2 regions of the Mesorhizobium sp. M7D.F.Ca.US.004.03.1.1 genome follow, and region 2 is predicted to be linked to the other one. Evidence: riboswitches for the same ligand, from Rfam matches in the RefSeq annotation. Region 2 holds a riboswitch; the other holds the start of a gene.
The links. A riboswitch is a leader RNA that binds a small molecule or an ion and turns the genes downstream of it on or off. The one in region 2 is predicted to bind S-adenosylmethionine.
Positions count from the first base shown of each region.

Region 1 (6,686 bases), on a different contig from region 2:
GGATCCGAAGGCGGTGGCGGCGATCCTCGGCGCCGCCATACCCGAGCAGAAAAGCCAGATCGAGCAGGGCTTTGCTGCCTTGGCGGTGCTCGGCAACGAACCGTCGATGCCGCTGAAGGTGGTCAAGGGCAAGGCCTCGCTCGGCTTCATTCCGCTGGGCAAGATCAAGCCGGTGGAATAGCGTTGCCATGGCAAGACCCGTGAGGTTGCTGAGTGTTGGCGCACTGACGTTGGACACCATCCTGCGTGTCGAGACACTGCCCATGCATCAAGGAAAGTTCATCGCCTCCGACGGCGTCCAGATCGCCTCGGGCATGGCGACGAGCGCTGCCTGCGCGGCCCACCGCCTGGGTGCCGAGGTATCGCTGTGGGCGAGTGCCGGCGACGATGCCGTCGCCGACCAGCTCATCGCCGGCATCGAGGCCGAGGGCGTCGATTGCACCTTTGTGCGCCGCGTCAGAGGCGCCCGCTCGGCGCTGGCCTCGATCCTGGTCGACGCGCATGGCGAGCGCATCATCGTGCCGTTCTATGACAGACTTGCCCACGCCGATCCCGAAGCCTTGCCGGTCGCTGACCTCATGGCATTCGACGCCGTACTGGTCGATGTCCGCTGGCCGGGTGCGGCAGCACTTGCCCTGAAGGCGGCCCGCGCCATGGGCCGTCCGGCGATCCTCGATGCCGACACCGCACGGCTGGAGGTCCTGGAACAGCTGTTGCCGCTCGCCACGCACATCGTCGCTTCGGAGCCGGCGGCGCGCATTGTCTGCGGCCAGGCGCTCGATCCGGAAACGGCTTGCGCCGATCTCGCCAGCCGCACCGACGCCTTTGTCGCGGTGACCGGCGGCGCGGCGGGGAGCTGGTGGCACGACCGTTCCGCAGGCTGTGTACGCCATGTCGCGGCGCCGAAAATCAAGGCCGTCGACACGTTGGCCGCCGGCGATGTCTTTCACGGCGCCTTCGCCGTCGGGCTGGCGGAAGCCATGCCGGTCGAGCAGGCTTTGCGCTTTGCCAGTGCGGCCGCCGCGCTCAAATGCCTGCGCTTCGGCGGCAGGCTGGGCGCGCCGGACCGCGCCGAGACTCTGGCCATGGTCGCTGCGACCTGGCCGACATCCCGACAAGGCTAAGGGAGCTGAGATTCAGGTCAGGCCGAGTCGAAAATGGCTGAGACCGAGAACCGGAGCGGAGCGTACTTGAAGTACGTGAGCACAGTTCTACCGCGACGCGGTGGAACGGGGAAGCGCAGGTATCCGCCATTTGCAGGCCGGCCTCACCTGAATATCAGCTCCCTTTAGGGTGTTCGACCGCCTGACGGCCAAAATCGGGCACGTCGATGTCCTGGCCGGCCTCGATGATCGAGCGGCGCACGGCGCGGGTGCGGGTGAACAGGTCGAAGAGTTTTTCGCCATCGCCCCAGCGGATCGCGCGTTGCAGCGACGCCAGATCTTCCGAGAACCGCGCCAGCATTTCGAGGATGGCGTCCTTGTTGTGCAGGCACACGTCGCGCCACATGGTCGGGTCGGAAGCGGCAAGGCGGGTGAAGTCGCGAAAGCCCGAAGCCGAATATTTGATCACTTCGGATTTGGTCACCGACTGCAGATCATCGGCGGTGCCGACGATGTTGTAGGCGATGATGTGCGGCAGGTGCGAGACGATGGCCAGCGTCATGTCGTGATGCTGAGGGTCCATCGTGTCGATGTTGGCGCCGCAGCGCCGCCAGAATTCCGACAGCCTCTCCAGCGCGTCCGGATCGGTGTCGGGCACCGGCGTGAAGATGCACCAGCGATTGTCGAACAGGTCGGCGAAACCGGCATCGGGGCCGGATTTTTCGGTGCCCGCCAGTGGGTGACCGGGAATGAAATGGACGCCGGCCGGCACATAAGGCTGCATCTGCGCGATGACCGATGCCTTGGTCGAGCCGACATCGGTGAGGATCGCGCCCGGCTTCAGCGCCGGCGCGATTTCCTCGGCGACCGCGCCGGATGAGCCAACCGGCACCGAGACGATGACCAGATCGGCATCGCGGACCGCTTCTCTCGCATCGGTCGTGTAGGAATCACCCAGCCCAAGCTCCTCAGCCCGCGCCAGCGTCGCGGCGCTGCGGGTGGAAATGGCGACGTGACGGGCGAGGCCCTCGCGGCGGATGACGCGGGCCAGCGACGAGCCGATCAGGCCGATGCCGACCAGCGCGATCTTTTCAAACATCGGTGATGTCATGGTGTTCTAGCTTTTCAGGAATGTCGTGAGAGCGGCGACAACGCCGCGATTGGCCTCTTCAGTGCCGACGGTCATGCGCAGCGCGTTGGGAAAGCCGTAGCCGGAAACGCGCCGCAATATATAGCCGTGCGCCGTCAGATAGTCGTCCGCCGCCGCTGCGGAATGTTTCTTGTCCTCGGGAAAATGAATGAGGATGAAATTGCCGACGCTGGGCGTCACCCGCAAACCGAGCCCTGTCATCTGTTCGCTCAGCCAAGCCAGCCAGGTCTCGTTGTGCGTCACGCTGCGCTCGACATGAGCGCGGTCCCGGATCGCGGCGATGCCGGCCTCGATCGCCGTCGCATTGACATTGAAGGGCCCCCGCACGCGGTTGATGGCGTCGACGATGTGCATCGGCGCATACATCCAGCCGATCCGCGCACCGCCGAGGCCTATCTTGGAGAAGGTACGGGTCATCACCACGTTCTCGGCGCTGCTGACCAGCTCGATGCCGGCTTCATAGTCGTTGCGGCGGACATATTCGGCATAGGCCGCGTCGAGCACCAGAAGCACGTGCCTGGGCAGGCCGGCATGCAAGCGGCGCACCTCCTGGAACGGCACATAGGTGCCGGTCGGGTTGTTGGGGTTGGCGAGGAACACGATCTTGGTGCGCGGCGTGACGGCGGCCAGGATGGCGTCAATATCGGCGCGCTCGTCTGTTTCCTTGATCGTCACCGGAACGGCGCCAGCCGACTGGATGTAGATTTTGTAGACCATGAAGGCGTGTTCGGTGATGACAGCCTCGTCGCCGGGCGCCAGATAGGTCTGTGCCAGCAGGCCGAGGATTTCGTCGGAGCCATTGGAACAGATGATGTTCTGCGGGTTGAGGCCGTGCACCTCGGCGATCGCTTCGCGCAGCCGCCTGGCGGTGCCGTCGGGATAGACGTCGAGCTTGCCGGCAATTTCACGCGCGGCTTCGATCGCCTTCGGCGACGGACCGAGCGGGTTCTCGTTCGAGGACAGCTTGTAGACCTTGGCGACGCCGGCAGGCGCCGTGCTCTTGCCCGGCACATAGGCGTCGATGTCCATGATGCCCGCGCGCGGGGTTGGACGTGCCTTGTCCGGTGTCTGGCTCATGTCGCAAAATCCGTCGAGAACGCTTCCTGAGGGAAGCCGCAGCGGAAATACAAGCCGTGGCCCGCAATGTCGAGAGGTGACAGCCACCGGACCAAGGCTGGCCGTTGACGCCGGCGCGCCACAGCCGTAGAAGAGGTGCGAACTTCCGTGGTGATTTGGCCGGTCGGCTTGCAGCCACGTTAAACAACTTGCTAAAGGGCCGTTTGCATCCTGTAACCGGCTTTGCGACTGCAATGCCGGTTTTTTGTTGTCCGCGACCGGCCGGACATCGGCATCGATTTTCGAAAGCGCGGTGCCGTGGATTCAAAGTGTGAGATGGATGTCATGGCCGTTCTGCGCGCCCGCAAAACCAACAACGAGGCCGACCAACCGTCGAGCCCGGTTTTGCGTTTTGGCTCCGACAAGCCGCTCAAGCTGGATGCCGGCACACTGCTGTCGCCGTTCCAGATCGCCTACCAGACCTACGGCACGCTGAATGACGCTCGCTCCAACGCCATCCTCGTCTGCCATGCGCTGACCGGCGACCAGCATGTCGCCAGCACCAATCCGGTGACCGGCAAGCCGGGCTGGTGGGAAGTGCTGATCGGCCCCGGCAAGATCATCGACACCAACCGCTTCTTCGTCATCTGCTCCAACGTCATCGGCGGTTGTCTTGGGTCCACCGGACCGGCCTCGACCAATCCCGCCACCGGCAAGCCCTATGGGCTCGACCTGCCAATCATCACCATCCGCGACATGGTGCGCGCGCAGCAGATGCTGATCGACCATTTCGGCATCGAGAAACTGTTTTGCGTGCTCGGCGGCTCGATGGGCGGCATGCAGGTGCTGGAATGGGCGTCGAGCTATCCGGAGCGCGTCTTCTCGGCGCTGCCGATCGCCACCGGCGCGCGCCATTCCTCGCAGAACATCGCCTTCCACGAGGTCGGAAGGCAAGCTGTCATGGCCGATCCGGACTGGCATGGCGGCAAATATTTCGAGCACGGCAAACGCCCGGAAAAGGGCCTGGCGGTGGCGCGCATGGCCGCCCACATCACCTATCTGTCGGAAGCCGCCCTGCACCGGAAGTTCGGCCGCAATCTGCAGGATCGCGAAGCGCTGACCTTCGGCTTCGACGCCGACTTCCAGATCGAAAGCTATCTGCGCCACCAGGGCATGACCTTCGTCGATCGCTTCGACGCCAATTCCTACCTCTACATGACGCGGTCGATGGACTATTTCGACCTCGCCGCCGATCATGGCGGTCGGTTGGCCGATGCCTTCGCAGGCACCAGAACCCGCTTCTGCCTGGTGTCCTTCACCTCGGACTGGCTGTTCCCGACCGAGGAGAGTCGCTCGATCGTGCACGCACTCAACGCGGCCGGCGCATCGGTATCCTTCGTCGAGATCGAGACCGACCGCGGCCACGATGCCTTCCTGCTCGACGAGCCGGAACTGTTTGCCGCCATCAACGGCTTCATCGGATCGGCGGCCCGGGCGAGAGGGCTCAGCGCATGACCCCGAAAAATTGCAGACTTTTCGGATCGGGATCATGCGCCAGGCAGGAGGCGAAGCCATGAGTGTCAACCGCGACCAGCGCGTCGACCTCGAGGTCGTCGCCAACCTCATCCCACCGCAGTCGCGCGTGCTCGACGTCGGTTCCGGCGACGGCTCGCTGCTCGAACTGCTGCAGGACACCAAGCAGGTCGACGGCCGTGGACTGGAGCTGTCGCAGCGCGGCGTCAACGAATGCGTGGCGCGCGGCCTCTCGGTTATCCAGGGCGATGCCGACAAGGACCTCGAATTCTATCCCGACAAGGGCTTTGACTTCGTCGTCCTGTCGCAGACGCTGCAGGCCACCCGCAACCCGAAGCTGGTGCTCGACGAACTGCTCAGGATCGGCAACCGCGCCATCGTGTCCTTCCCCAATTTCGGCCATTGGCGGGTGCGCCTGTCGCTGTTCATCCAGGGCCGCATGCCGGTGACCAAGGACCTGCCCTATTCCTGGTACGACACGCCCAACATCCACTTCTGCACCATCCGCGATTTCGTCAATCTGTGCGACGAGCTCGGCGCGACCGTGGAGAAGGCGACGGCGCTCGACGCCAATGGCCAGAAGATCGGCCTGTCGATGCCGTGGTGGTTCTGGAATTTCTTCGGCCAGCAGGCAGTGTTCTTGCTGAAACGGTAGCTGTGTTCGCCATGCATCTCTTTCGTAGGCGCCCTTTGCCTGTTGAAGTCCCTTCCGACATCCTGGCTGGGTTAAAAGCCGGGATTCTCATCTGCACCTCACCACGCAGTGGCAGCAACCATCTCGCCGGGTTGATGGCAACCGCCGGGCTTGGCAATCCTCTGGAATGGTTCGGCGGCCGCCGTGTTCTCGAATTGCCGAACTATCCTCGCGATCCCCGTGCTCAGGTTTTGCGTGCATTAAAGGATGGGCGATCTCCCTCCGGAATTTATGCAGTCAAACTCTTTGCAAGCCAGTTTTCCCAGGTGGCCAAGACTGTGGACCTCCCAGCCAGCCTTCCAGGACTGCGCTATGTCCGCTTAACCCGCCGCGATCTCCTTGGTCAGGCAATTTCTTGGGCACGCGCTCGTCAGACCGGTCGATTTCGCTCCACTGAGGCTGCTCAGAACTCACCACGCTATGACGGCGCGGCGATCGCGGAGGCGCTTGAAAAAATCATGCTGGAAAATCTGGCCTGGGACATTTGGCTAGCAAGAAACGGATTGTCTTTCCTGTCATTGACATATGAGGAACTCTTGGCAAACCCACGGGCCAGCCTTGTAAAGGTCGCGCATCTGGTTGACGCTGAAATCACATTTGAATCTACATCAGCCCCCAATTCTGGTCTCGAGATCCAACGGGACACCGTCAATACGGAATGGAGGGAACGCTTCTTGTCGCAGTATTCCGACACCTCAAAGTTCCAGACCAGAAATCACCGCGGGTCCGGCTTTCTTTGAAATCCGGGCTGGCGCTCCGATTTGATCAAAGAGGCAACATGCAAGATTATGTGGGACAATGGAGCGTTTCACGAAAGGCTGTCGCTCGATAGGCAGAGGTTGCTTTACTTTAGGTTGCGGCGGATATAGCCACCTAGACGATGAATGGTCAGTGCAGAGATGGTTGAAGAACGCGCAAGATATTCACTCGTTGTGGAAATGGAAAACGCCAAGTCCATCGACTGGGACGAGATCGGCATTGGACTGAAGGCCTTGGCGCGGGAAATCGTAGCTGTCACTGATCTCGGCCTGGCGCGACCGAAAGTTGTTATTTCTCATGGTGGGCATGAGTCGGATGCAGACGCGCTGCTTCATAAAATCACGGCTGAAGCACCGCAGCTGGGTCAAGTTTCCGACCTCGTCTTCACAGC
Region 1 covers NZ_RZQG01000241.1:70-6,755, forward strand. The annotation lists partial or broken gene EN935_RS15565 (DUF2125 domain-containing protein) at 1-181, shown strand, start outside; gene EN935_RS15570 (sugar kinase) at 189-1,124, shown strand; gene EN935_RS15575 (prephenate/arogenate dehydrogenase family protein) at 1,279-2,214, opposite strand; gene hisC (histidinol-phosphate transaminase) at 2,221-3,330, opposite strand; SAM riboswitch at 3,468-3,545, shown strand; gene EN935_RS15585 (homoserine O-acetyltransferase) at 3,655-4,824, shown strand; gene metW (methionine biosynthesis protein MetW) at 4,883-5,497, shown strand; gene EN935_RS15595 (Stf0 family sulfotransferase) at 5,446-6,276, shown strand; partial or broken gene EN935_RS15600 (glycosyltransferase) at 6,421-6,686, shown strand, end outside.
Region 1: another riboswitch for S-adenosylmethionine. It lies ahead of EN935_RS15585 (homoserine O-acetyltransferase); the one in region 2 lies ahead of EN935_RS21540 (O-succinylhomoserine sulfhydrylase).

Region 2 (4,945 bases):
TTGATCGAACGCAAGGGGCTTGGCGAGACGGTCGATCTCGAGGCGGCCTACAAGAAGGGGCGGCTGCTGTCGCCGATCAACCACCCCGACCCGGCGCATCTGCACCTGACCGGCACCGGACTGACGCATCTGGGTTCGGCCGCGACACGCGATTCCATGCACAAGAAGCTCAGTGCCGACGGCGAGGAGCAACTGACCGATTCCATGAAGATGTTCCGCATGGGGCTGGAGGGCGGCAAGCCCGCGAAAGGCCAGATCGGCGTGCAGCCGGAATGGTTCTACAAGGGCAACGGCACGATGGCGGTGGCGCCAGGTGCCGCACTCCTGTCACCGGCTTTCGCCAAGGACGCCGGCGAAGAGCCGGAGGTGGCCGGCATCTATGTCATTGGCGACGACGGCGCGCCGTTCCGTGTCGGCTTCACGCTGTCGAACGAGTTTTCCGACCACGTCACCGAACGCGTGAACTATCTCTTCCTCGCCCATTCCAAGCTGCGCAACGCCTCGTTCGGGCCGGAAATCCTGATCGGCGACCTGCCGTCCGACATCCGCGGCACCTCGCGCATCCTGCGCGACAGCGAGGTGCTATGGGAAAAGCCGTTCCTGTCCGGTGAAGCGAACATGTCGCACACCATCGCCAATCTCGAACACCACCATTTCAAATATGCAGCCTTCCGCCAGCCGGGCGACGTGCATGTGCACATGTTCGGCACGGCGACGCTGTCCTTCGCCGACGGCATCAAGACCGAGGCAGGCGACGTGTTCGAGATCGAGGCCAAGGATTTCGGCCTGCCGCTGCGCAATCCCCTCGAGATCGAACAGCCGGTGAAGGTGGCGGTGAAGGCGCTGTAGAAAGGGTGATCTCCCCCCTTGAGGGGGAGATGTCGCCGAAGGCGACAGAGGGGGTCGTCGCGCGTGGAGCGCCGACGTCTTCTCGCGGCACCAGACGACGCTGGCGTTCTACGCGCAGCGACCCCCTCTGGCCTGCCGGCCATCTCCCCCTCAAGGGGGGAGATTGGCAGCTTCAACGTCTCAATAAATATCGAAGTCGAAATACTTGGCCTGGATCTTCTTGTAGGTGCCGTCGGCGACGATCGCGTCGATGGCCGCGTTGAGCTTGTCGCGAAGTGCTGTGTCTTCCAGGCGAACGGCAATGCCGGCTTGCGTTTCCGTACCCTTGACGTCGCCGACCAGCTTGCAACAGCCGTCGCTTGCCTTCTTCAGCCAGTCCATCAGCACGAACTTGTCCGAGATCACGGCGTCAAGCCGGCCGTTGGTCAGGTCGGTGATCGCCTCTTCCTGGGTCGGGTAGAGTTTTGCCTCCGCACCGGCCTTGCCATAGCTATTCTGGGCATAGTCGGCCTGCGTGGTCGAAGCCTGGGCGCCGACCGTCTTGCCGGCAAGGGCCGTCGGTTCGGTCGAGGTGAGATCGCTGTCCTTCGGCGCCACCAAAGCGAGCGGTGTCGTATAATATTTGTTGGTGAAGGAGACCTGCTTCTTGCGCTCCTCGGTGATGCTCATCGAGGCAATGATGGCGTCGAATTTCTTGGCCTGCAAAGCGGGAATGATGCCGTCCCAGTCCTGGGTGACGATCTCGCATTCGACCTTCATTTGCGCGCACAGCGCATTGGCGATGTCGATATCGAAGCCTTCGACCTTGCCATCGGCCGTAATGGTATTGAACGGCGGATAGGCGCCCTCGGTGCCGATCTTGATTTTCTCAACCGCCTGCGACAGCGAGCCGGCTGCCATCACCAGCATGGCAGCACCCGCTGCCGACATGATCCATTTCGAAATCTGCATTTTCTTGGTTCCCCTTGAACGCCAGCATCTTGACGACCAGCAAGGCAGCCAAGCATGGCGAGCCAGTACAGGCAAGTATTTTGCCTGACGGTAATAGGCGCTCAGCGCGCGGCGCGGAAATGCTTGGACAGCTTCAGGCCCTGCGCCTGGTAGTTGGAGCCGAGATCGGTGCCGTAGAGCGCCTGCGGCCGCTTCAGCATGTGCTCGTAGACCAGCCGGCCGACAATCTGGCCATGGTCGAGGATGAACGGCACTTCGTGGCTGCGCACTTCGAGCACCGCCCGGCTGCCGGTACCACCGGACGCGGAATGGCCAAAGCCCGGATCGAAGAAGCCGGCATAGTGGACGCGGAATTCGCCGACCAGCGGATCGAAGGGCGTCATCTCGGCGGCGTAGAGCGGCGGCACATGCACCGCCTCCTGGCTGACGAGGATGTAGAACTCGTCGGGATCGAGCACCAGCTCGCCGGCGCCGCTCTTGTGGATCGGCTCCCAGAAGTCGACGACCTCCTGTGCCGCGCGCTTGTCGACATCGACAAGACCGGTGTGATGGTTGCCGCGATAGCCGACCAGCCCGTTCTGATCGCCGTTGAGGTCGATCGACAGCGCGATGCCGCCGCCGGAAATGTTCGGCGGCTCGGTGGCGACCAGCATCTGCGCGCGATGCAACTCATTCAGCTCGGCTTCCGAAAGCAGCGCATTGCCGGTGCGGAAACGTATCTGCGACAGACGCGAACCGGTGCGAGCGACGATCGGGAAGGTGCGCGGGCTGACCTCCAGATAGAGCGGCCCATGATAGCCGGCAGCGATCTTGTCGAACTCGTGGCCGCGATCGGTCATGACGCGGGTGAAGATGTCGAGCCGCCCGGTCGAACTCTTCGGATTGGCCGAGGCCGAAATGTCCGCCGGCAATGCCAGGCTTTCAAGCAAGGGCACGATGTAGACGCAGCCGGTCTCCAGCACCGCGCCCTCGGCAAGATTGATCTCGTGCAGCTTCAGCCTATCGAGCTTTTCCGAAACCTTGTGGTTGGGACCCGGCAGGAAGGAGGCACGCACCCGCCAGGCCTTGTCGCCGAGCCTGAGATCAAGACTGGCCGGCTGGATCTGGTCGGCATCAAGTGCGCGCGCCGACTTCAGCGCGCCACACTGGAACAGCGCTGAAATGTCCTGATCGGGAAGAATGCCTGTCTGCCGCAAGGCTCCGCTCCTTAGCCGCTGGTACAAACCTCTTAATGAAGCCGGCAATTGACGCAAGCGTGGCGCGGGTCTAAAGGGTCGTTATCCCGTGGTGATTTGGCCGGTCGGCTTGCAGCCACGTTAAACAAGTCGCTAAAGGACCGTCGGGCCGCAAGGCCGTATGGACCGGTTGCGACTTTCGCGGCCGGTTTTTTTGTGTCTGGAAGAAGAGCGATGAGCACCAAGAAGCGCAACTGGAAGCCTCAGACGGCACTCGTGCACAGCGGAACGCTGCGTTCCGGTTTCGGCGAAACGTCGGAGGCGATTTACCTCACCCAGGGCTATGTCTACGAAACGGCGCAAGCCGCCGAAGCCCGCTTCAAGGGCGAGGAGCCGGGCTTCATCTATTCGCGCTATGCCAATCCGACCGTCGATATGCTCGAGAAGCGCATGTGCGCACTCGAAGGCGCGGAAGACGCGCGCGCCACCGCGTCCGGCATGGCCGCGGTGACGGCAGCCCTTCTGTGCAGCGCCAAGGCCGGCGACCATATCGTGGCGGCGCGTGCACTGTTCGGCTCCTGCCGCTGGGTGGTCGAGACGCTGGCGCCGAGATACGGCATCGAGGCGACGCTGGTCGACGGCACCGATATCGCCAACTGGGAAAAGGCGGTCAAGCCGAACACCAAGCTGTTCTTCCTGGAAAGCCCGACCAACCCGACGCTGGAAGTGGTCGATATCGCCGCCGTCGCCTCGCTTGCCAACTCGATCGGCGCGCGACTGATCGTCGACAACGTCTTCGCCACGCCCCTGCAGCAGAAGCCCTTGCAGCTCGGCGCCCATATCGTCGTCTATTCGGCGACCAAGCACATTGACGGCCAGGGGCGCTGTCTCGGTGGCGTCATCCTGTCGGACAAGAAGTGGATCGACGAGAACCTGCACGACTATTTCCGCCACACCGGACCAAGCCTGTCGCCGTTCAACGCCTGGACGCTGTTGAAGGGCCTGGAAACGCTGCCACTGCGCGTGCGCCAGCAGACGGAAAGCGCAGGCAAGATCGCGGATTTCCTGGCCGAGCGGCCGGAAATCGCCCGCGTCATCTATCCCGGGCGCGCCGACCACCCGCAGGCCGATATCGTCAAGAAGCAGATGTCGGGCGGCTCGACGCTGATCTGCCTCGACGTCAAGGGTGGCAAGCAGGCGGCCTTCGCCTTGCAGAACGCGCTCGACATCGTGCTGATCTCCAACAATCTCGGCGATGCCAAGAGCCTGATCACCCACCCGGCGACGACGACGCACAAGAATCTGAGTGACGAGGCGCGCGCCGAGCTCGGCATCGGGCCGGGTACGCTCAGGCTGTCGGTTGGCCTGGAAGATACTGACGATCTGCTTGAGGACATCGCGCAGGCGCTGAAGGCCAGATAAGAGGCCTTCAGGCGCCGGACGGCGTCTCTTCCAGCTCGGCCGCCTTGGTGCCGATGGTCATCGCGTTGCCGCGCCAGTCGACGGCACCGCCGAGCCAGCCGCGCGCCCACATCGCCGGCAGGATCAGGTCGCGCGCCATGATCGCCGCAACCATGCGTGGCGACAGGTACCAGCCCTTGGACCAGGCCAGGGCGCACTCGGGAAGATAGAAGGCCGCCAGCACGGCGATGGCGGTTGGCCAGAGGCTGATGCCGGCGCTTGCCGCCGCAATCAGCGCGAGCACCAGCGGCACCACCGCGCCTGTCAGGATTTCGGGTGCGAAGAACAGCGGGAAGGTGACGCGGCGCAGGCGCGCCCAGCGGGCCTGGCGTGACCAGATCTCGTCAAAGGTTCGCCGACCGAGCGGTTGCTCGAAGGGCGCGGCGACGAGATTGACGCGCAGGCCGAGGCCATTGACCAACTTGGTCGCGGCAGCGTCCTCGGCGATCTCGGCGGCCAGCGCGCGGATGCCGCCATTGGCGTCGAGCATCGGCTTGTTCCAGAGCATG
Region 2 covers NZ_RZQG01000418.1:75-5,019, reverse strand. The annotation lists gene araD1 (AraD1 family protein) at 1-849, shown strand, start outside; gene EN935_RS21550 (ABC transporter substrate-binding protein) at 1,030-1,800, opposite strand; gene EN935_RS21545 (2'-deoxycytidine 5'-triphosphate deaminase) at 1,902-2,996, opposite strand; SAM riboswitch at 3,075-3,152, shown strand; gene EN935_RS21540 (O-succinylhomoserine sulfhydrylase) at 3,210-4,397, shown strand; partial or broken gene EN935_RS21535 (glycosyltransferase) at 4,405-4,945, opposite strand, start outside.